DNA from 3 places in the Terrabacter sp. R4-6 genome. Region 2 is predicted to be linked to each of the others. Evidence: predicted binding sites of a transcription regulator. Region 2 holds the regulator's gene; each other region holds the start of a gene.
The links. Region 2 encodes LexA, which represses DNA repair genes until DNA is damaged. Its sites were predicted from a motif close to TCGAACANNTGTTCGA; they were not measured.

Region 1: a site for LexA is predicted at 2,292-2,307, ahead of recA (recombinase RecA). Genes of this name have one in related genera too.
Region 3: a site for LexA is predicted at 1,478-1,493, ahead of ACSSS0_RS08085 (HNH endonuclease signature motif containing protein). Genes of this name have one in related genera too.

The regions. Positions count from the first base shown of each region.
Region 1 is NZ_CP197224.1:490,035-497,301, reverse strand. It holds gene ACSSS0_RS02385 (dipeptide epimerase) at 1-83, shown strand, start outside; gene ACSSS0_RS02380 (DUF3352 domain-containing protein) at 150-1,751, opposite strand; gene ACSSS0_RS02375 (DUF3046 domain-containing protein) at 1,908-2,156, shown strand; gene recA (recombinase RecA) at 2,485-3,534, shown strand; gene ACSSS0_RS02365 (regulatory protein RecX) at 3,966-4,463, shown strand; gene ACSSS0_RS02360 (YceI family protein) at 4,570-5,175, opposite strand; gene miaB (tRNA (N6-isopentenyl adenosine(37)-C2)-methylthiotransferase MiaB) at 5,373-6,941, shown strand; gene def (peptide deformylase) at 6,984-7,267, shown strand, end outside.
Region 2 is NZ_CP197224.1:4,113,842-4,121,108, forward strand. It holds gene ACSSS0_RS19095 (Sir2 family NAD-dependent protein deacetylase) at 1-126, shown strand, start outside; gene ACSSS0_RS19100 (phosphotransferase) at 110-1,153, shown strand; gene ACSSS0_RS19105 (hypothetical protein) at 1,157-2,092, opposite strand; gene lexA (transcriptional repressor LexA) at 2,200-2,925, opposite strand; gene ACSSS0_RS19115 (LysM peptidoglycan-binding domain-containing protein) at 3,154-3,567, shown strand; gene ACSSS0_RS19120 (hypothetical protein) at 3,886-4,185, shown strand; gene ACSSS0_RS19125 (alpha/beta hydrolase) at 4,236-5,984, shown strand; gene ACSSS0_RS19130 (hypothetical protein) at 5,981-6,676, shown strand; gene ACSSS0_RS19135 (sensor histidine kinase) at 6,573-7,267, opposite strand, start outside.
Region 3 is NZ_CP197224.1:1,701,559-1,708,825, reverse strand. It holds gene ACSSS0_RS08100 (hypothetical protein) at 1-178, opposite strand, end outside; partial or broken gene ACSSS0_RS08095 (carbohydrate ABC transporter permease) at 403-501, shown strand; gene ACSSS0_RS08090 (phosphatase PAP2 family protein) at 491-1,357, opposite strand; gene ACSSS0_RS08085 (HNH endonuclease signature motif containing protein) at 1,502-2,944, shown strand; gene ACSSS0_RS08080 (VOC family protein) at 2,972-3,352, opposite strand; gene ACSSS0_RS08075 (SRPBCC family protein) at 3,352-3,876, opposite strand; gene ACSSS0_RS08070 (ArsR/SmtB family transcription factor) at 3,873-4,190, opposite strand; gene ACSSS0_RS08065 (putative immunity protein) at 4,269-4,787, shown strand; gene ACSSS0_RS08060 (CAP domain-containing protein) at 4,800-5,294, opposite strand; gene ACSSS0_RS08055 (DUF4385 domain-containing protein) at 5,398-5,892, opposite strand; gene ACSSS0_RS08050 (GNAT family N-acetyltransferase) at 5,966-6,544, shown strand; gene ACSSS0_RS08045 (DNA-3-methyladenine glycosylase I) at 6,554-7,141, shown strand; gene ACSSS0_RS08040 (phytoene desaturase family protein) at 7,145-7,267, opposite strand, start outside.

The DNA of each region.
Region 1 (7,267 bases), 1.0 Mb from region 2:
GGGGAATCACTTACTCCGGCAACCAGATCCGTGTGCCGACCACTGACGGCCTGGGGATCACGGGGTTCGTCGACCGCGCGTGACCCCGCTGGTGCCAGACACACGAAGGGCCCCGCCGGAGCGGGGCCCTTCGTGTGTCGCGGGTCGGGTCAGTCGCCCAGGACCCGTAGTGAGAACGAGCCCTCACCGTTGCCGGTGTTGGTGGCGGTGAAGCCGACGGCACGCAGCGACTCGAGGAAGGACTTGGCCTCGCCGTGCACCTCGCCCTTGACGATGGCGTCGATCTTGTCGAGGTCGACGAAGAGGGTCGCGGTGGCGTTGCCGACGTCGCCGACGGCGAGCTTGAACGTGTCGCTCTCGCCGAGCTTGCCGCCCGACTTGAGGTCGTCCGCGTAGTCGGGCGTCGTGGCCACGAAGACCTTGTCGCCCTCGACCTTGTGGGTCAGCACGTCGCTGCCCACGCCGGCCGACTCCATGAGGCGACCGACGAGCTCGTCGGCGCGCTTGGCGTCGCTCGAGACGACCTTCGCGCCGAGGACGGGCACGTCGGACTGGAGGTCCTGCTCGGGCATGGCCAGGGTGAAGGACCGGCCGAGCAGCACCTTGAGGTCGTCGGGGAGCTTCATGCCGAGCTGCTGCTCGACCATGCCGATCGGGTCGGACTCACCGTCGGCGGCGGCGAGGCTCTCGATCTGCTTCTTCAGCTGGGGCCACGCGGAGTCGAGCATCTGGTCGGCGCCCGAGACGTTGAAGGCGGCCATCGTGTTGGCCGGGAGGGAGGCCACCTCGCTGCCGTCGCCCTTGACGGACCTCGTCGCGTCGGCGCCGCGCACGACGCCCGCCATCTCGACGTAGTCGGCGTCGAAGCGGACCGCCGTCGCGACGCGTCCCTTGGCCGAGGCCAGGGCCGTCGCGTCCATCCCCGTCGTGCCGCTGAGCTTCTGGATCTCCTTGAGGCCCGTGCCCATGTCGAACCACGCCGACAGGATCCCCTGCTCGCCGAGCGCCGCCATGTCGGAGGTGAAGCCGGCGTTCTGCGCGAGCGTGCCCTTGGAGGCGGCGGCGAGGGTGGCGTCGCCGACGCCGGGCGGGGTGACGATGGCGTAGCCGTCCTTCATCCGCAGCTCGGTGTCGGAGCCGCCCTTGTCGCAGGCGAAGAGCCTGGTCAGGGTGTCCTTGGCCGCCGACTCGTCCTTGACCTGGATCGCGATGGCGACGTTGGGGGCGTCCTCGGTGCCGCCGGGCCGGATCGCGGCGCCGACGCGGTCACCGAGCCAGGGCGCGATGTCGGTGTCGTAGCTGAACTTGGCGACGCAGTCGTTGCTCGCGTCCTTGGAGGCGAGCTGCCACAGCTGCTTGCGGGGGTCGTCGGCGCCGAGCGTGTCCTTGACCTTGGGCAGCTTGCCCAGGAAGCGCACCGCGGCGATCTTCTGGCCGGCCGACGGGTCGATGTCGAGACGGAGGTAGGCGTACGCGTCGCCGGGCAGCACGTCGGCGGGCTGGGAGCCGCCACCGCTCAGCGTCTGGAAGGCGAAGGCCCCTGCGCCGCCGAGGACGAGGGCCGTGACGACGCCGCCGACGAGCAGGCCCGTCCGCTTGCGGCCACCGGACGCGGGCGGCTGCGGGTCGTCGGAGAGGGTGACCTCACCGGGGACGGTCTCGGCCGCGCCGGCGGGCGTCGGGTAGGTGTAGGGCTGGGCCGCCGCGCGCGTGGGTTCGGTGGGCTCGGTGGGCCCGGTGGGCTCGGTCATGGTGTGCTCCCCTGAAGAGTTCGGTGTGCCGCGCGGCTGCGCGCGCGACGAGAGGACGATACCGGCCGCGCCGGACGTTCGCGGGCGGTTGCGGTAACGCTCCGACGACGGGTTCGCGCGGAACGGTTCCGGCCCGGCGGGTGGCACACTGCAGTGGTGCGGATCAGCCACTTCTGGACCTTGATGGACGACGAGTTCGGCGCGGCGTATGCCGGGTCGCTCGCCCGCGACCACGTGCTGGGTGCGCTCGGCAACCGCACCGTCGTGCAGGCCCTCGCCGAGGGCGAGCCGCCGCGCGCCGTGTGGGAGGCGCTCTGCACCGACATGGACGTGCCGCCGGAGCGACGCCTCGGACGCGACACCCGCGTCGCGCGGGGAGCCCAGGGCGGTCAGGCCGGTCGCTGACGCCGCCGCCGTTCGGCCCGGTGCGGAGCGGGGGAGCGCGCGGTGAGCGGGAGCTCCGCGTGGACCGCGTTCGACCGGGCGCTCACTCAGGTCCGGGCGACACGCTGATCTCGGCACCGGCGTGTCGTGCAGACTTCGAACACCTGTTCGGTAGTGTTCTCCACAGGTCCTGCGCCACCACCCGCATCGTCCACAGGCCGTCTCGTGGATCCTCCCGATGTCGGCGCCGGCACCTAGCGTCTGACCCGACAGCGGACCTCGCAGCACGAGGCCGTGGCCCGGGTCGAAGGTAGACGACCGCAACGCAGACGGCAGATAGGTGACCGACATGGCTTCGGTGCAGGAAAAGGACAAGGACAAGGCCCTCTCCTCGGTGATGGGCCAGATCGAGAAGAGCTACGGCAAGGGTGCGGTGATGCGTCTCGGCGACGACATCCGTCCTCCCATCGAGGTGATCCCCACCGGGTCGATCGCCCTCGACGTCGCTCTCGGCATCGGTGGTCTGCCGCGCGGACGCGTCGTCGAGATCTACGGCCCGGAGTCCTCGGGCAAGACGACCGTCGCCCTCCACGCGGTCGCCAACGCGCAGAAGGCCGGCGGCATCGCGGCGTTCATCGACGCCGAGCACGCGCTCGACCCGGACTACGCGAAGAAGCTCGGGGTCGACACCGACGCCCTGCTCGTGTCGCAGCCCGACACTGGTGAGCAGGCGCTCGAGATCGCCGACATGCTGATCCGCTCGGGCGCCATCGACATCATCGTCATCGACTCCGTGGCGGCCCTCGTGCCGCGCGCCGAGATCGAGGGCGAGATGGGCGACAGCCACGTCGGCCTCCAGGCGCGACTCATGAGCCAGGCGCTGCGCAAGCTCACCGGTGCCCTCAACAACACCGGCACCACGGCGATCTTCATCAACCAGCTCCGCGAGAAGATCGGTGTCATGTTCGGCTCGCCGGAGACGACGACCGGTGGCAAGGCGCTGAAGTTCTACGCCTCGGTCCGCCTCGACGTGCGTCGCATCGAGACCCTCAAGGACGGCACCGAGCCGGTCGGCAACCGCACCCGCGTCAAGGTCGTCAAGAACAAGGTCTCCCCGCCGTTCAAGCAGGCCGAGTTCGACATCCTCTACGGCCACGGCATCTCGCGGGAGGGCGGCCTCATCGACATGGGTGTCGAGCACGGCTTCGTCCGCAAGGCCGGTGCCTGGTACACCTACGACGGCGACCAGCTCGGCCAGGGCAAGGAGAACGCCCGCAACTTCCTCAAGGACAACCCCGATCTCGCCGACGAGATCGAGAAGAAGGTCAAGGAGAAGCTCGGCGTCGGGCCGCGCGTCGACCAGCCCGCCGAGGTCTCGGACGTGCCTGTCGACTTCTGATCATGGGTCTCTCCGAACAGGAGACCGCACGGGACCGTCTGGCTCGCGCCGCGGCCGCCCTGGCTGAGGCCGAGGGTGTCGCCGGGGTGCGAGCCGGCGGTGCGTCGGGCATGGCGTCGGGCGCAGTGTCCGGGGAGTCGGCGTCCGAGGTCGGCGCAAGCCGGTCCGGGCTTCCGTGGTCCGAGCCTGCCCACGTCGAGCCATCCGGGCGCGAGAGTGGTCGTCCAGCGAGCACGAGCGCGACCCGACCCGGCAACACGGGCTCGTCTGGAGCGGCGGGCGGGTCCCGTGGCGGCGGGCGTTCGGGCCGCTCCGGTGGCGCGAGCGGTTCCGGTCGTCAGGGTCGCCGGTCGTCGAGGCCCCGCTCGGGCTGGGGTTCGGACGAGGCGGGGGAGCGACCCGACTGGGCGCCTCCTCCCGACGACGTCGAGGTGGCGGTTCCCGACGCCGACGCAGAGTCGGTGGCGCGGGCCATCGTCCTGCGACAGCTGAGCATGGCTCCGCGCAGCCGAGCCCAGCTCGAGAAGAAGCTGCGTCAGCGCGGCTGCGAGGACGACATCGCGGCCAAGGTCCTCGACCGCATGACCGAGGTCGGCCTCATCGACGACGAGGCGTACGCCCAGATGCTCGTCCGGTCGAAGCAGTCGGACAAGGGCTTGGCACGGCGCGCCCTGGCGCACGAGCTGCGCAAGCAGGGCATCGACCAGGAGGTCGCCGACGAGGCGCTCGGTCAGGTCGGTGCGGGCGACGAGAAGGTGCGGGCCGAGCAGCTCGTCGCCAAGAAGCTCCGGTCGATGCGGGGTCTGGCGCCGGACGTCCAGACGCGACGCCTCGCCGGGCTGCTCGCGCGCAAGGGCTACTCGGGTGAGGTCGCGTGGCCGATCATCCGCGACGCCGTGGACGGCCTGCCCGAGCACCGGCGCGACTGACGTCCGGTGCAGTGCTGACCAGGGCCACCCGGGCTTCTGCGGACACCACGAGGGGGTGAGGACCGTGCGGTCCTCACCCCCTGGGTGTGCTGTGGTGCGGTGCTGCTCAGACCTCGGCGGGCACGTTGGCGATCGCGGACACGTCGAACTCGAGCTTGACCTTCTCGCTGACGAGGACGCCACCGGTCTCGAGGGCGGCGTTGAAGGAGAGGTTCCACTCGGTGCGGTCGATGGTGACGTCACCCTCGAAACCGACGCGGGTGTTGCCGAACGGGTCCTTGGCCGAGCCGGTCTCCTCGAAGGGGATCGTGACGGACTTGGTGACGCCGTTGATGGTGAGGTCTCCGGTGATGTCCCACTCGGCGCCGTCGCGCTCGACGTTCGTCGAGACGAAGGTGATCTGCGGGTAGTTGGCGATGTCGAAGAAGTCGGGGGTCTTGAGGTGACCGTCGCGCTGCTCGTTGCCGGTGGTGACGCTGGCCGCCTGGATCGTCACGGTGACCGAGGAGTTGGCCGGCGTCACGGTGTCGACGTGGGCCGAGCCCTCGAACTCGTCGAAGTGGCCGCGGACCTTCGTGACCATGGCGTGGCGGGCGGAGAAGCCGATGCGCGTGTGGCTCGGGTCGATGGTGTAGTCGCCGGAGATGTTCTCGACGGCGACCGACGCGGTCTCGGTGGCGGTCTCGTCCTTGGTGCGGTTGAACAGGCCCATGATGTGTCCTTCGGAGTAGGTTATTGAATATTCAACAACTATGATGCAACCAAGTCGTTGAACTGTCAAGCACCGGGGTCAACAGGTCCACCATCGCTCCTATTCCTCCGTCTCGCGCGTCGGGACCAGAGCCTGAGCAGCACGCCGCCCGTGCGCGACGCTGACCGGGCGCTGCACGACGTACCCTTGTCGGTGCCATGACAACGCAGAACTTCGCGCCCGCGCCCGAGGCCGCCACCGCGCCCGCCGGCTCGCCCCGCACCTACGACGTCCGCACCCACGGGTGCCAGATGAACGTCCACGACAGCGAGCGCCTCGCCGGCCTGCTCGAGACGGCCGGCTACGTCGACCTCGCGAGCCTGCCGACGCAGGACCGGCCCGAGGTCGCCGACGTCGTCGTGTTCAACACGTGCGCGGTGCGCGAGAACGCCGACAACAAGCTCTACGGCAACCTCGGCCAGCTGCGTCCGGCGAAGCAGAAGAACCCCGCCATGCAGATCGCCGTCGGCGGCTGCATGGCGCAGAAGGACCGCGGCACCATCGTGCAGCGCGCGCCGTGGGTCGACGTCGTCTTCGGCACCCACAACATCGGCTCGCTGCCGGCTCTGCTCGACCGGGCTGCCCACAACAAGCGGGCCGAGGTCGAGATCCTCGAGAGCCTCGAGGTCTTCCCCTCGACGCTGCCGACCCGTCGGGACTCGGCCTACAGCGCCTGGGTCTCCATCTCGGTCGGCTGCAACAACACGTGCACCTTCTGCATCGTGCCGAGCCTGCGCGGCAAGGAGCAGGACCGTCGCCCCGGCGAGATCCTCGCCGAGATCGAGGCCCTCGTGGCCCAGGGCGTCGTCGAGGTGACCCTGCTCGGCCAGAACGTCAACACCTACGGCGTCGAGTTCGGCGACCGTCTGGCGTTCGGCAAGCTGCTGCGCGCGTGCGGCGAGATCGAGGGTCTCGAGCGCGTGCGCTTCACCAGCCCGCACCCGGCCGCCTTCACCGAGGACGTCATCCTCGCCATGGCGGAGACGCCGAACGTCATGCCGAGCCTGCACATGCCGCTCCAGTCCGGCTCGGACAAGGTGCTCAAGGTCATGCGTCGCTCCTACCGGAGCACGAAGTTCCTCAGCATCATCGAGAACGTCCGCCGGCACATCCCCGACGCCGCGATCACGACCGACATCATCGTCGGCTTCCCCGGTGAGACCGAGGAGGACTTCCAGGGCACGCTCGACGTCGTGCGCGAGTCGCGCTTCTCCAGTGCCTTCACCTTCCAGTACTCCATCCGGCCCGGCACCCCTGCGGCGACGATGGACGACCAGGTCCCGAAGGCTGTCGTGCAGGAGCGCTTCGAGCGGCTCATCGCCGTGCAGGAGGAGGTCAGCTGGGCCGGCAACCGCGCCGTCGAGGGCCGGGAGGTCGAGGTGCTCGTCGCACCGTCCGAGGGCCGCAAGGACGTCGAGACGAAGCGGCTGTCGGGGCGGGCCCGCGACAACCGGCTCGTCCACTTCGCCGTCCCCGAGGGCGCCGAGGTGCCCCGCCCCGGCGACATGGTCACCGTGAGGGTCACGTACGGCGCGCCCCACCACCTCGTCGCCGACTCGGGCCTCGACGGTGGGACGTATGCCGTCCGGCGCACTCCCGGGGGAGACGCCTGGGCGGCGCTCCAGGACGCGCCGCAGGGCACGGGCAAGCCGGCCGTCAGCCTCGGTATGCCGTCCGTCGGCCGACCGGCCGCGCCCCCGGCTGCGCCGGGCTGCTCTGTCGTCTGAGCCGATTCGGGTGAGCGCGTCCCCTCGTGCTTGACTTGGCGCATGAGTGTGCGCCCCATCGTCATCACCGGTGAGCCCGTCCTGCACCGGGCCGCCGCCCTCGTCACGGACTTCGACGACGAGCTCCGCACCCTCGTCGAGGACATGTACGAGACGAACGTCGCCGCCAACGGCGTGGGACTCGCCGCACCCCAGATCGGCGTCGGCCTGCGGGTGTTCATCTGGAAGATGGCCAACGAGGACGGCGTCCCGGAGCAGGGGCACGTCATCAACCCGACGGTCACGACGTCGAGGATCCCGCAGGAGCGACCGAACCCCGACGAGGA
Region 2 (7,267 bases):
CAGCGCGACGTGCCCGTCGCGATCGTCACCCGCTCGGCGACGCGCGGCGACGCCGAGGCCACCCTGCGCCTCCACGCGCCTCTCGGCACGACCCTGACGGAGCTGCGTGATGCTCTCGGGCACTGAGCTTCCTTGGTATGCCGCCCTCCCGGAGTCCGGGCCCGGGCCGTCCGTCCGCTGGACCTCGGCCGCGTTCGAGGGCGAGCTGCGCGACTGGGTCGGTGGGGTCCTGGGCGGTCTCGGCGCCGACCTCGTGTCGCTCGAGGCGGTGCACCAGCGTCCGTGGTCGACGGTGTGGCGCGCGGTCGCGTCGAACGGCGCCACCTACTGGGCCAAGCAGAACTGCGACCACCAGTCGTTCGAGGCGGCGCTGCTCGTCGTGCTCGACCGGCTCTCGCCCCGCCGGGTCGTCCCGGTCGTCGCGGTCGACCTCGAGCGGGCTCTGCACCTCGTCCCCGACCAGGGTCCCGTCCTCGCCGAGACGGTCGACGACGATGACGTCGATGCCTGGTGCCGAGTCGCCGCAGAGGCGATGCGCCTCCAACGTGACCTCGTCGGCCACGGGTCAGACCTCGTCGCTGCGGGCGTCACGAGCTTGTGCCCGGCCGAGGCGGCGGCGTACGTCGAGGCGCGGGTCGCGTCCCTGACGGGGCTGCCCACGGACGACCCGCGCCGCATGTCCGGCGACGTCGCGCACCGATTGCGCGCCCTGCTCCCCGCGGTCACGGCGTGGGCCGAGGACGTCCAGGCACTCGGCCTGCCCGAGAGCCTCGTGCACAACGACCTCCACGCCAGCAACGTCTTCGCGACGGCGGACGGGATGCGCTTCTTCGACTTCGGCGACGCCCTGCTCGCGCACCCGCTCTCGGCGCTCTTCGTCCCGCTCAACGTGCTGCTCCACCGCTTCGAGACCACCCCCGACGATCCCCGGCTGCGGCGGGTGGGGGACGCCGCGCTCGAGGTCTGGGGCGACGTCGTCCCGGCCGGTGAGCTGCGGGCGGCGCTGCCGTCCGCGCTGCGGCTCGGTCGGCTCGGCCGGGCCGAGTCGTGGCTACGGGTCACCGCGACGCTGACGCCGGCCGAGGCCGTCGAGCACGGCGATGCAGGCACCTGGTGGCTCGGTGCCCTGGGCGACGAACCGCCTTTGTCCTGAGGGCTACTCGGCCACCGACCGGGCCGACCGCGCTTCGGCGCCGTCGGCCTCGCGCAAGTCCCAGAGCTCCTTGGTCTGCACGCCCCAGTACGCCGCGAAGAGCACGATGATGATGACCTCGGCGATGAGGACGAGGTGGTCGAAGCCGCTCACCGTCAGGGCCGTCAGCACCGTCACCCCGAGGGCGACGGCCAGGGCGACCGCGATGGCGATGTAGATGCGCTTGTAGGCGGTCCCGCTCGCCCCCGCGGCCCCGGCTGCGCCCCGGTGCCGCTCCTCGGCCCTCAGCGCGCTGAGGACCATCACGGCGATGACCCCGGCCACCATGGTGCCCGCGGCGACGCCGTGGCTCAGCGCGATGAAGCGGTCGCGCAGCACGAGGAAGAGGGTCAGCTCACCGAGCAGGACCGCACCGCACACGACGGAGACGACCACCGAGCGCACCGTGGGCCGCTCGGACGGGTCGCGCGTCATCGCGCCCCGCTTGAGCCAGGCGGCCACCAGGGCCGCGAGCACGGCGACGATGACGAGCGACCAGATGTTGTTGCGCACGGCCGCGGCGATCTCGGCCGGGGTCTGGGTGTACGCGTTCGGCCCGCACCGTCCGTCCGGCACCGTCGGCACCATGGCGACAACGAAGGCCATGAAGCCCGAGAAGTTGAGCAGCACGTCCTCCTCGGGCGAGTGGCCCTTGTAGGCGATGAGGCTGGCCCCGAGCGCGCAGAGCGAGCCGACGAAGACGGTCCGCGCCGGCGTGTAGTAGTACGCGCTGATCGAGCCGAGCCAGCACGAGTGGTCGGTCTCCCACCACCACTGGTAGCCGACCGAGAGCAGCAGCATGAGCAGCAGCGCGATCATCGCGCCGCGCAGGTAGCGGTAGGTGAGGACGACGTCGCGGGTGCGGCCAGGTGCCATGGCGGTCTCCTTCGCAGGGCTCACGGGTCAGAGTCTGTCGCCGCCTCACCCGATACGCCTCCCGGGACGCGACGATGCCGTCGGCGCGGAGGGCGCCGACGGCATCGTCGTCGGTGGGGGAGCGGGCGCTGTCAGAGCCGGCGCAGGACCGCCGTCACCTTGCCGAGGATCGTCGCGTGGTCGCCGTCGATGGGCGAGAAGTCGGGGTTGTGCGGCATGAGCCACACGTGCCCGTCGGTGCGCTTGAACGTCTTGACCGTGGCCTCGTTGTCGAGCATCGCGGCCACGACGTCGCCGTTCTCGGCGTGCTGCTGCTGGCGCACGACGACCCAGTCACCGTCGCAGATCGCGGCCTCGACCATCGAGTCGCCGTTGACCTTGAGGAGGAAGAGGTCGCCCTCGCCGACGAGCTGCTTGGGCAGCGGGAAGACGTCCTCGACGACCTCCTCGGCCGTGATCGGCACACCGGCCGCGATCTGGCCGAGCACCGGCACGTACGACGCCTCGGGGCGGGCATCGCCCGAGTCGGTCTCCGTGTCGTAGTGGTCGCCGCGCGGACGCGGCGCGGTGGCGTCGCCCCCGCGGTAGCCGAGCTCCTCGGCCTTCGCGTCGGGCGAGACGACCTCGAGGGCCCGCGGCCGGTTCGGGTCGCGGCGCAGGTAGCCCTTGGCGACGAGGGCGTTGAGCTGGTGCGAGACGCTCGAGGGGCTGGCGAGGCCGACGGCGTCGCCGATCTCGCGCATGCTCGGCGGGTAGCCGCGCCGGTCGACGGAGTTGCGGATGACCTCGAGCACCCGCCGCTGGCGGACGGTGAGACCGTCGCCGGTCTCGCGATCGGGAAGCTCGGTCACGCCCATGGTGTCCCCTTCGTCGGCTCGTCAGACCGCGTCGTGACGCTGGGTGTGGGGCCAGTGTCAGTGGTGGCTGGTGAGGTCTGTGGTGTGAGGAAAGACTACGCAGTTCGAACACAGTTGCCAAACACCTGTTCGATGCGTGTCTCGACTTCGTCGAACATCCGTGCTACAACTCGTACAGACGTTCTATCGAACATGTGTTCGCCAGTTCAGGAGCAAGGGGAGGTCACCATGAGCGCCATCGTCCTCGAGGCCGTTCGTCAGCCGCACACCGAGGAGCCCGCGCGGTCGCAGTCGACCGGCCGGCCTCGCCTCGTCCTCGTCCCCACCGGGCCCGAGGCCGCGCGTGCGGCCCGTGCCGCGAGGCCGCCGATGCGCCTGACGCGTTTCGGCCGCCTCGTCGTCACGCTCCTCGTCGCGGGCGTCGTCTCCGTCCTCGGTGTCGGCCTGGCGGGCCAGCTCGCGTCGGCCACGGGCGAGCCACGCACGATCACGGTCCAGTCCGGCCAGACCCTGTCGGGCATCGCCGCCCGCGAGCTTCCCGAGCTGACCACGGCCGAGGGCGTCGTCGAGCTCCAGATCGCCAACGCCCTCAGCACCACAGCGATCCACAGCGGCCAGCAGCTCGTCGTCCCGGGTCGCTGACCCGTCCAGCCCGTCCAGGGCCCGTCCCGTGTCGTATGCCGTGTGCTCGGCTGCGCCGGTCCCGGCCCTCCTGATCCGCCGCGTTGGCTCCACCTTCAGCGGCTGGCGGTAGCGGCGCTTCGACCCCGCCGTTCCTGCCCCGGACGCCGCACCCCTGACCGGGGGTGCGGCGTCCTGCTGTCCCCACCCCTGGCCGTGGCGCCGTCCTTGTGGCGCAAGGTCGCCCGCGCGACCGGGCTCGACCGCGGTCCCGTGGATGACGGGCTCCCGCCGTCCCGGGCCCGGCCTAGCGTTGCTGCCTCGGGAAGGGAGCAGGGGATGCGCTACGACGTGGACACCGACGCGCTGCGCGACGACGCCACCTCGATCGGTGAGGTGCTGGCGCGGGTGCAACGGCTGGAGATCGCCGCCGAGCTGCGGCCGTTGGGCGCGGCGGTGCCCGGGGGTCGTGTCGCCTCGGGCCTCGGTCAGGTGGCGGCGGCCTGGGAGGCGCGGCTGGCCGGGATGCGCTGGGAGCTGCGCGAGCTGGGTCGCTGCCTCGCCGCCGCGGCCGACACCTATGACGCGGTCGAGCAGGCGGCGCGTCTGGCCGTGCGGTCGCCCGGTGGCGCCCGATGAGCCCGGGGAGCCCGGGGAGCCCGGGCGGGACCGGTTCGAGCGCGTCGCTGATGATGACGGTCGGTGACCTGCGCGCCTGCCGGCCGCAGTCCCTGGTCGAGCTGAGTCGGCGTCTCGAGGAGCGCCGGTGCCGGGTGCTCGGTCTGGCCGAGCTCGTGCTCTGGCGTCGCTCGGCTGCTCCCCGGTGGTCCGGTGCCGCCTCGTCGGCAGCAGTCGACCGCTACGGTCTCGTCGTCGCCGGGCTCGGGAGGCTCGCGGGGAGCATCGCCGCGACGGGTCACGCCGTCGGGCACGCCGCGTCACGCCTCCAGTCCGCGCTCGACCTCGTCGGTCGCGCCGACCGGCGGGCCGCCGACGAGGGTGCCTGGGTCGACGGTGAGGGTCGCCTCTTCCTGCCGGTGCGCGCCTCGCTCGGAGACCCTGCGGGCGAGGCGCACCGGGCCCGGCTCGACGAGCTGCTGAGGGTGGAGGTGCACGCCTGCCTGACGCAGGCCCGACGATCGGCGTTCGAGACCGACGACGAGCTGTGGCGGGCACTGCTGACCGCGGCTCGTGGCTCTACCGCGCCGCCGGGGACCGCTGCCCATGTGCTCCCGGCGCCGCTGCCACCCCCACCGGCGGAGCAGTCGGCGGCCGGTGGACCCGGCGGCGAGGTGTTCGCCTCCGCCGCCTGGTGGCGGTCCCTGACCGACGAGGAGCGGCGCCGCGTCGTCCGCGATCGTCCGGAGTGGGTGGGTCCCCGCGACGGGGTGCCCGCCGCCGCTCGCCACGAGGCCAACCTCACCCTGCTGGCCCGAGCGGAGCAGGCAGCCCGGGCCCGTGCTCGTGAGGCGCAGGCTCGGGCGTCCGTGAGCAATGCCGCCGAGCGCACCCGCTCGGCCGAGCACGTCGCGGCCCTGCAGGCGGTGCGCGACGTGCTGTCACGGCGCGACGGCGGACAGCGGCGCCTGCTCCTCGTCGACGCGACCGGGCCCGACGTCAAGGCGGTCGTCGCGGTCGGCGACGTCGACCGGGCCGAGCACGTCGTCACCTTCGTCGGTGGGCTCTCGACCATGGTCGGCGCCGACCTGCGTCGTTACGACGAGACCTTCGTGCGGATGCGCTCGGAGGCCCGCGAGGTGGCGCGCGGCGAGGACGTCGCGGTCGTGACGTGGATGGGCTACGACGCGCCGCAGGTCCACGAGATCGTCACCTCCGTCGACCGGAACGTCCTCAGCGCCAAGCTCGCCCGCGACAACGCCGGTGCCTTGTCCGACTTCGTCACCGGCGTCGAGGCGGCTCGGGAACGACCGGCCCACCAGACGTTCTGGGCCCACTCCTACGGCGGGACCCTGGCCGGCTACGCCGCGCTGCGCACGAGCGCTGTCGACGACGTCGCGGTCTTCGGTGTGCCGGGTCTGCCGTTCAGCGACGTCGCCCGCACGGCTCTCAAGCCCGGGTCCCTCAACGTCCTCGGCGCGGTGGGAGACGACGTCTTCAGCTACGGCTGGCTGGTGCACGGCACGTCGGCGGCTGACGTCTCCGGCGCGACCCGGCTCTCGACCTTCGCCCTGAAGCTGTCCGGGACGGGGTGCAACCACTGGCTCCACTCGCGATCCGACTTCGTCGACACGGGCCGCACGTCGGGAGGCCACTCCGACTACCTCCGGGCCGGCACCGACAGTGCGCGCAACCTCGTCGCCGTCGCGGCGGGTCGTCCCGACCTGCGGGTGCTCCAGGGCGCCGACGAACGAGCGTGCACGACGACCGGCCCGAGTCTGGGGACCGACCCGATGCGCTGGCCGAGGCTCGTCCCGTGAGGACCGTCGCCGACGGCCCGACCCGCGACCTCGAGGCGCTGGCTGTCGCGATCCGCCGAGATCGCCTCGTCCTCTGGGCGTGCGGGTGGCTCGTCGCGCTCCAGACGCTGCCCTACGTCGCGGTGGGCTGGGTCATCGACGGCGGGACCGCTGCCGGAGACGGGGCCCTGTACGCGCTCTCGCCCCGCGCACTGCTGGGCGTCGTCGGCTTCGGGGTCGTCCTCGCCGTCGCACTGTCCCGGCCGGGGTTGCGGCCACGGGTCGACTCTGGAGCGGCCGCCGGCGGCGGCACAGCCGGTCCGCTCCTGGCGTCGGGCGGGACGGGGGCGGCCCGGACGACGAGGTCGGTGCTGACGCGACTGCGGTGGGCGGGTCTCGCGTCCATCGGTGGCGCCGCGGCCCACGCGGGGGCCGTACTGCTCGACGACGCCGCACGCTCGGGGGCGTTCGCCGTGGGCGAGGCCCTCGACGACGGATCCGCGGTCTGGGCCTACGTCGCCACGGTCCTGCACGTGCTCCTCATGGACGTGCGGGCCCCCTTGGCCGCCGTCGTCGCGCTCGTCGTGCTCACCCGGGCGCGCCGTCCGGTCAGTCCGCGCGGGTGCCGTCCGGCTGGTCCTGACCGTCCCGGCCCGGCAGCTCCGCCGGGAGCTCGAACCACACGTCGGTCCCAGGGCCGTCCACCGAGCTGATCCCGATCGACCCGCCGTGGGCCTCGATGATGCGCTTGACCGTGGCCAGGCCGATGCCGCTGCCGTCGACGGAGGTCTCGACCCGGTTGAAGAGACCGAAGACGCGGTCACGGTCGGCAGCCGAGATGCCGATCCCGTTGTCACGCACCGAGACACGCCATGAACCGTCGACCCGCGTCGACGAGATCTCGACGAGGGGAGCGACACCGGGCCGGGCGTACTTCACGGCGTTGGACACGAGGTTGAGCAGCACCGAGTAGAGCTGCTGCCCGTCCGCGGGCAGCGTCGGGAGGGCGCCGGCCGTGACGGTGGCCGACCGGGCGCTGAGCGTCGGGGCGAGGTCCTCGAGCACCGAGGAGAGGACGCCGTCGAGATCGGTGTCGCTGCGGTGCAGCTCGGCCCCGACCCTGGCGTGGGCGAGGATCTGCTCGATCATGCCGGCCATGCGTGTCGCGGAACGGAAGGCCGTGGCGACGAGACGCTCGGACCACTCGTCCGCAGCGACCGCGGGCTGCTGGCCCAGCATCTCGGTGCTCGCCATGATCGCGGTGAGCGGGGTGCGCAGGTCGTGGCTCACCTGTCCGGCAAAGA
Region 3 (7,267 bases), 2.2 Mb from region 2:
GCAAGGCTCCCGCACCGTCTGCTGTTCCTGACTGCATCGATTGAAGAAGAACCGAGTCTTGGGAGACTCGCCATATGGCCAAGGATGCGACGATGACAGCGCCCGGAGCAAAAACGCTCGCAAGCGTAATGAGGAGGTACAGCGCGATGCGCCGCCAGCCAGCGTCATCCGCATCCATTTCGCTCCCAGTCATTGGCCGACGTCGAATGGATCATATTGCTTGGGAGGGGCCCACAGGGTCTTTGCAATGAAGAGACCGGACGTGTGGGCTCGAACAGAATGAGTCGCGTGCTCGGACCTCACCGTGAAGGGTTTGACCTGTCGAGCCGCCTCATCCTGCGTTCTGGACGTAGTGACCGCAGCCCATTTCCAGCCCGCTCGTCGGGGTCGTCGCTCACACACGCTGCGGCGGTGCTCATGACGATCCCGGTGGCGCTGATGTTCTTCGTCTTCCAGAAGCGGATCATCTCCGGCTCGGTCGAGGGCGCGGTCAAGGAGTAGCCGCACCCTCAGGGGCTGCGGCGTCGCCGCGCACCGCCTCGGGCCGCTCTCGCAGGGTGAGCCAGAGGCGGTGCGCGGTGATGACGGCGAGGGCCCAGGCGAGGCCGATGAGCCAGCCCGCGAGCACGTCGGTGAGCCAGTGGTGGCCGAGGAAGACGCGGGAGAGCCCCATCGTCGCGACGAAGAGCGTGCCGATCGTGATCGCGAGGGTGCGCTGCCATGCCGCGGTCGTCTCGATGAGGACGAGGTAGACGACGATCGTGGTCAGCACCGTGGCGTTGAGGGTGTGGCCGCTCGGGAACGACGGCGACACCTCGAGGGGTGGCACGGCGAGCGAGGCCGGCGGGCGGGCCCGGTCCACGACGTTCTTGCCCACGATCGTCATGGCGAGCGACCCGGCCGCGGCGATGACGGTGAGCACGATCGGTGTCCACCGGCGACGACGCCACGTGATGATCGCGACCGCGACGAGGGCGAGGATCGGCATGCCGACCGGGCCGCCGACGTCGGTGAAGGCGGTGATCGCGGAGTCGAGCCCGGGGGAGCGGAGGGTGATGGCCGCGTCGAGCACCGGCTGGTCGACCGCAGTCAGCCCGTCCCGTCCGGCGACCCCCTCGTAGACCGTCTCGATGCCCTCGACGAGGACGACCATGACGACGAGCGCGATGACGGCGAAGACGACGAAGGCCACGTGGGCCGAGGACCACGACCTGACGCGCCGTGCCGCGGGGCGTGAGGCGCGCGCGAGCCCGGCGAAGACGTCGACGAGCCAGCGGCCGAAACGGGTGCGCCAGGCCGTGAGGTCGCGCGCACCGATCGTGTCGTCCGGGGTCTGCGGGCGGGTCGGCTCTGGCATGCCCCATCCTTACCCATGACCGGCCTGACGGCCGCAGGGGTATGCCGTTGCGCGCGTCTCGATGAGGCGTAAACCCCTGTGGGACAAGACGTTTGGTGTGGACAACTCTTGTCGGGTCATTCGAACACCTGTACGATTAGGGGTATGGAGCAGAGCCGGAGCGCGCAGCAGATCGAGCAGGACTGGGACCACGTCGCGTCCCTGGCCGCCGACCTGCACGACGCGCACGCCCGGCTCGTCGACTTCGTCGCGGCCGTCCTGACCGACGGGTCCTGGCAGGCCGCCGGGCTGCGGTCACCCGAGCACTGGCTGATGCTGCGCGCCGGGCTGTCGCGGGGCCAGGCGTCCGCGGTGGTCCTGCTGGCCCGGCGGGCGCAGGAGCTGCCCGCGACCTCCGCCGCGTTGCGCCAGGGGCGGATCAGCCTGGACCAGGCCGCGGTCGTGGCCCGGCACACCCCGGCCGCGTTCGACACCACCGTGGCGGAGTTCGCGCAGCACGCGACGGTCACCCAGCTGCAGCGCACGGTCACCCGGTACGACTTCACCCTCCAACCCGACAGCGTCGACGACCGCGGCCGCGGCCTGCCCGGCGAGATACCCCCCGGTGAGCAGGACGCGACCCTGGATCGGCCACGGGTGGAGCCGGTCGAGCCGGCGCACCTGAGCATGGGCCTCGACGCCGACGGGCGGTTCCGGCTGCGCTACGACGCACCCGCCGAGGTCGGCGCGCTCGTCGAAGCGGCCCTCGCCGAGGCCAAGGACCACCTCTTCCACACCCTCGCACCCGAGGGTTGGACCGACGAGCAGAAGCGGGCCCTGAACGGGGACGTGCTGCACCCCGACCAGACCTGCACCAGCGGCGGCCGGCCCCGCGTCACCTGGGCCGACGCCCTCATCGTGCTCGCCACCCGCTCCCTCGACGCCGCCACCACGACACGCGACGGAACCTCCGGCTCCTCCGGTGGCTCGGGTGGGGCCGCTCGGCGGGCCCGGTACCGGGTCCAGGTCCACCTCGACACCGACGGCGCCTGGCTCACCGGCCGCCCCCGCCTGCCCCAGCACATCACCGACCAGCTCACCTGCGACGGGACCCTGACCCCCGTCTGGCAGACCGACGGACACCCCGTCAACGTCGGCCGCACCCAACGCGTCGTCCCGCACCGCACCCGAGTCCTGGTCCTGGACCGCGACCGCGGCTGCCGCTTCCCCGGCTGCGGCTCCACCCGCAACCTCGAGATCCACCACCTCATCCACTGGCGCGACGGCGGCCCCACCGACGACACCAACCTCCTCGGCGTCTGCACCTCCCACCACGACGGACACCACCGCGGCGAGTTCACCATCACCGGCGACCCCACCCGACCCGACGGCCTGCTCTTCCACACCGACACCGGACTACTCATCGGCCCACCCCACCAACCACCCCGGACACCACCACCACACCTGGTCCCGGCCCCCGACCCCCACCCAGACCACGACCCGAACCAGCCGAACCGATCCAGACCACCAGCCAGACTCGGCCGCCGCTACCCCGCCCCCTCCGGCGGACCCCTGCACCTGCACCTCGTCGACTTCACCCCGACCTGACGACACCTGAGGCTGTCCCGAGCGTGGTCACCTCTCGAAGAGCTGACGCGCTTCCCACGTGGACAGGCAGAACGGGTGGCCGGCGGGATCGGTGTAGACGCGGCAGTGCTCGTTGGGCTGGACCTCGAGGAGCCGGGCCCCGGCAGCGGTCGCACGTGCTCCGGTCGCCTCGAGGTCGTTGACGAAGAAGTCGAGGTGCAGCTGCGTCGGCGCGGACCCTCCCGGCCAGGTCGGCGGCTCGAAGTCCTCGACCTGCTGGAAGGCGATCATGGCGGCTCCGGTGCTGACCGCGGCCCAGTGTGCCGAGCCTCGCACGATGCCGCCCGTGATCTCGGCGTAGAACTGTGCGAGTGCCATGGCGTCGGGAGCGTTGACCGTCGTCCCGTCGAACCGGATCGTGTCGGACATCAGCGGTCCGTCAGTTTCTCGTAGGTGGGGGTCAGGGCGGTCCAGCGCTCGTGCCAGGTCGGTGCGGCCACCTCCTGCGACCAGCCGTCGGCGTGGGCCGAGCCGCCGCTCGCCAGCGACCGTCCGAGATCCTCGAGGTGCACCTGCCACCCGGCCCCGTAGAAGTGGAGCTGCCCGACCGGCAGCCCGCGCTCCTCGACGACGAGCCGCGTCCGGGACCCCTCGGCGGTGAGCCACGCCTCGATCTGGCTCTCGTCGTCGCTGCCCGGCTCGGTCGTCAGGAGCAGGTGGTGGGGCGCGTCGCAGACCTCGATGGTCGCCGGACCGGTCCACGTGCTCGTGAAGACGGCGTGGACCGTCCCTCCCACGCGCAGGTCGCCGGACACCTCGGCGATCCAGCGCGCCAGGCGCTCCGGGGTGGTGCAGGCCTCCCACAGGTCGTCGATGTCGGTGTCGTAGACGTCCTCGACGCGGACCGCTCCGCGGGTGTCGTCGAGGGCGCGCATGGTGCCGATGATCTTCACTTCCGTGCCTTCTTTCCTCGGGCGATCTCGGTGTGCAGGGCGTCGAGCCGGTTCTGCCACAGGGCGCGGTAGGCCTCCAGCCACTCGTCGACCTCGACGAGCGCCTCCGGGCGCAGGGTGTAGATCCTGCGCTGTGCCTCCTGGCGCACCTCGACGAGACCGGCTTCGCGAAGCACCCGCAGGTGCCGGGACACGCCGGGCCGGGCGATCGGCAGGGCGTCGGCCAGCTCGCCGGCCGTCGCCGGGTGGTCGCGCAGGATCTCCAGCACCGTGCGTCGGCTCTGGTCGCTCAAGGCCTGCAGCACCGCGTCCATGACGTGAATGTACCCGATCAGTTATGTACCCGCAAGGATAAACAAAAGACGGGTCCCCCTGCGTGGTAGGAACGGGGGATGCCGATCCTGCCGACCCAGCGTGACCCGCGGTTCATCACGATCCGCCGCGGCGGCACCCTGACGGACGCGCACCACCGGCTCCTCGCCGAGTGGGCCCTCGTGTGCGCCGCGCACGTGCTGCCGCTCTTCGAGACGGCGCACCCGGACGACCGGCGTCCCCACGAGGCCATGGACGTCGCCCGGGCGTGGATCCGTGGCGAGGCGCCGATGCGTGACGCCCACCAGGCGGCCTTCCGGGCCAACGCCGCCGGGCGCGGGATGGACGATCCCGTGAAGTTCGCGGCGCTGTCGGTGGGGCAGGCGGTCGCGGTCGCCCACGTCGCCGCGCACGAGCTCGGCGCTGCGGCATACGCCATCAGGGCGGTCAGCGCGGGGGCGCCGCCCGTCGAGGCCGAACGCGCCCGGGTCGAGGAGCGTGACTGGCAGCGCGAGCAGCTGCCCGCCGACATCCGCGAGCTCGTGCTCGACGACCAGCGACGCCGCAGTGCCATCTGCTGGCACGTCTTCGACGACTGAGCTGCTCCGGGGTCAGCCGCCGAAGTCCTGCGTCCAGTAGTAGCGGTAGGGGCCACCGACCGCTGAGCCGACACCGATGGCCTTGTAGCGGCAGTTGAGGATGTTGGCCTTGTGTCCCGGGCTCTTCATCCACGCGTCCATGACGGCCTTCGGCGTGGGGTAGCCCGCCGCGATGTTCTCGCCGATGAGCGATCCGGTGTAGCCCTGCGCCCGGATGCGCTGCGCGAAGGTGCGACCGTCGAGGCTCGTGTGCGAGAAGTAGCGGCGCTTCGCCATGTCGATCGAGTGCGCCTGGGCGGCGCGTGCGAGGCGCACGTCGAGCACGAGCGCTCGGCACCCGGCCTTGGCCCGCTGGACGTTGACGAGCTGGATGACCTGGTTCTGGACGCTCACCGTCGCCGCCCCCGCGGACTGCGCCGGGCCGATCGCCGGGGTGGCCGCGAGCGCGGCCGACGCGGCGACGACGAGGCCGACGCGGGTGCGGGTGGGGGTGCTGGTCGGGCGCATGGGTCCTCCGAGGTGACTGCGGGCGTATGCCGTCCTGCCACGGTACGGAGGTCGGTGACGGCCTGTCGACAAATCGGACAAAACCCCCACGGTGTCCACGCCGTCAGCCGTGTCGCTCGCGGTGCTCGGTGCGCCAGTCGGTGTACTCGGTGACCGCCTCGACGGCGTCCCAGGCCGCCTTGAACACCCGGGCCGCCGCGGCCTTCTCCTCGTCCTCCGGTCCGCGGGGGAGCTCGGTCCGGCCGTGCGCGCCGCTGCGTCCGCGCTGGTCGGCCGGGACCGGGCCGTCGTACTTGCGGCCTCCGGGGTGGTTCGCGTAGCGGCGGGCACGGGTGTAGCCCATCTGGAGGAACTTGCGGGCCATGTCGGCCCCGACGAGGTCACCGGCGGCGAGGTAGTCCTCGAACCTCGACCGGATGGCGGTCGCGCTCTCGCGAGCGGCCTCGGCGGTGCGGAACCGCCAGAGCGGCAGCAGCTCGTCCTTGTAGGGCTGCACGCGCAGCACCCCCTGCTCGCCTCGGCCGACGCGGTAGTCCTCGGGGTGTGCGCGCAGGTCGAGCGACTCGAGGTCGAGTCCGGCGTACGGGTCCGGCGTCACCCGCCCATCATGACCCGCGGGGGCGCGCGGTGGGACGTCCCACGTGTCGGTGCCCGTCGCTAGCGTTGGCGCCATGACCTTCGAGGTGCGCCCCGCGACGCTCGCGCGGTTCGACGACGTCGCCACGATGCTCGGCCCGAGGAACCCCGCGTCGACCGTGTGCTGGTGCCTGAGCCACCGGCTCGACTCGAGGACCAGCCGGAGTCTCGTCGGTCCGGCGCGCGGCGAGTTCGTCCGTGACCTGACGCGTCGCCCGGTTGCGCCCGGCGTGCTGGCCTACGACGGCGACGAGGTCGCCGGCTGGGCTGCAGTGGCACCGCGCTCGGAGCTGCCCTTCTCCCGCTCGACGAAGATCCCGCACGTCGACGACGTCGCCGTGTGGTCGATCTGGTGCATCCGCGTCCGACCCGGCCACCGGGGTCAGGGGATCTCGCTGCCGCTCCTCGAGGGCGCCGTCGACTACGCGCGCGACCGCGGCGCCCCGGCCGTCGAGGGCTACCCCGTCGACAACCGCGGGGAGAAGGTCGACCTCACGATGGCGTACGTCGGCACGCAGGTCCTCTTCGAGCGGGCGGGCTTCACCAAGGCGGCCGACACGACCGCCGTCTCCGGCGGCTTCCCCCGCGTCGTCATGCGCCGGTCGCTGTCCTAGGGTCGCGGCATGACGGTCGTCGGCGCTGACGGGCTCGCCCGCCCCACATGGGCCTCGGTGGACCCCCTTCTCATGGACTACTACGACACCGAGTGGGGGGTGCCGATCCGTGACGAGCGCGGCCTCTACGAGCGGATCTGCCTCGAGGGCTTCCAGGCCGGCCTGTCGTGGGCGACGATCCTGCGCAAGCGCCCCAGCTTCCGGGCGGCCTTCGCGGACTTCGACCCCGACGTCGTGGCCGGCTACACCGACGCCGACGTCGAGCGACTGCTCGGTGACGCCGGCATCATCCGCCACCGCGGCAAGATCCAGGCGACCATCACCAACGCCCGAGCCACCATCGCCCTGCGCGACGAGGGTGGCCTCGTCGACTTCGTCTGGGGCTTCCAGCCGGCCGACACCCCGCGCCCCGTCGACCACTCCGAGGTGCCCACCGTCTCCGAGGAGAGCAAGGCGCTGTCAAAAGCCTTGCGCAAGAAGGGCTTCGCCTTCGTCGGACCCACGACGATGTACGCCTTGATGGAGGCTGTCGGCATCGTCGACACCCACCTCATGGGCAGCCACCGGCGCGGCAGCTCGGGCGTCTGGCCCGCGTAGCCCTCAGCCGAGGATCGCTCGGGCCGCGTTGTGGCCGGGGATCGCGCTCACGCCTCCGCCACGCCGGGCGCCGGCTCCGCCGAGCAGCACGTTGTCGTATGCCGTCTCGACACCCCACGTGCCCAC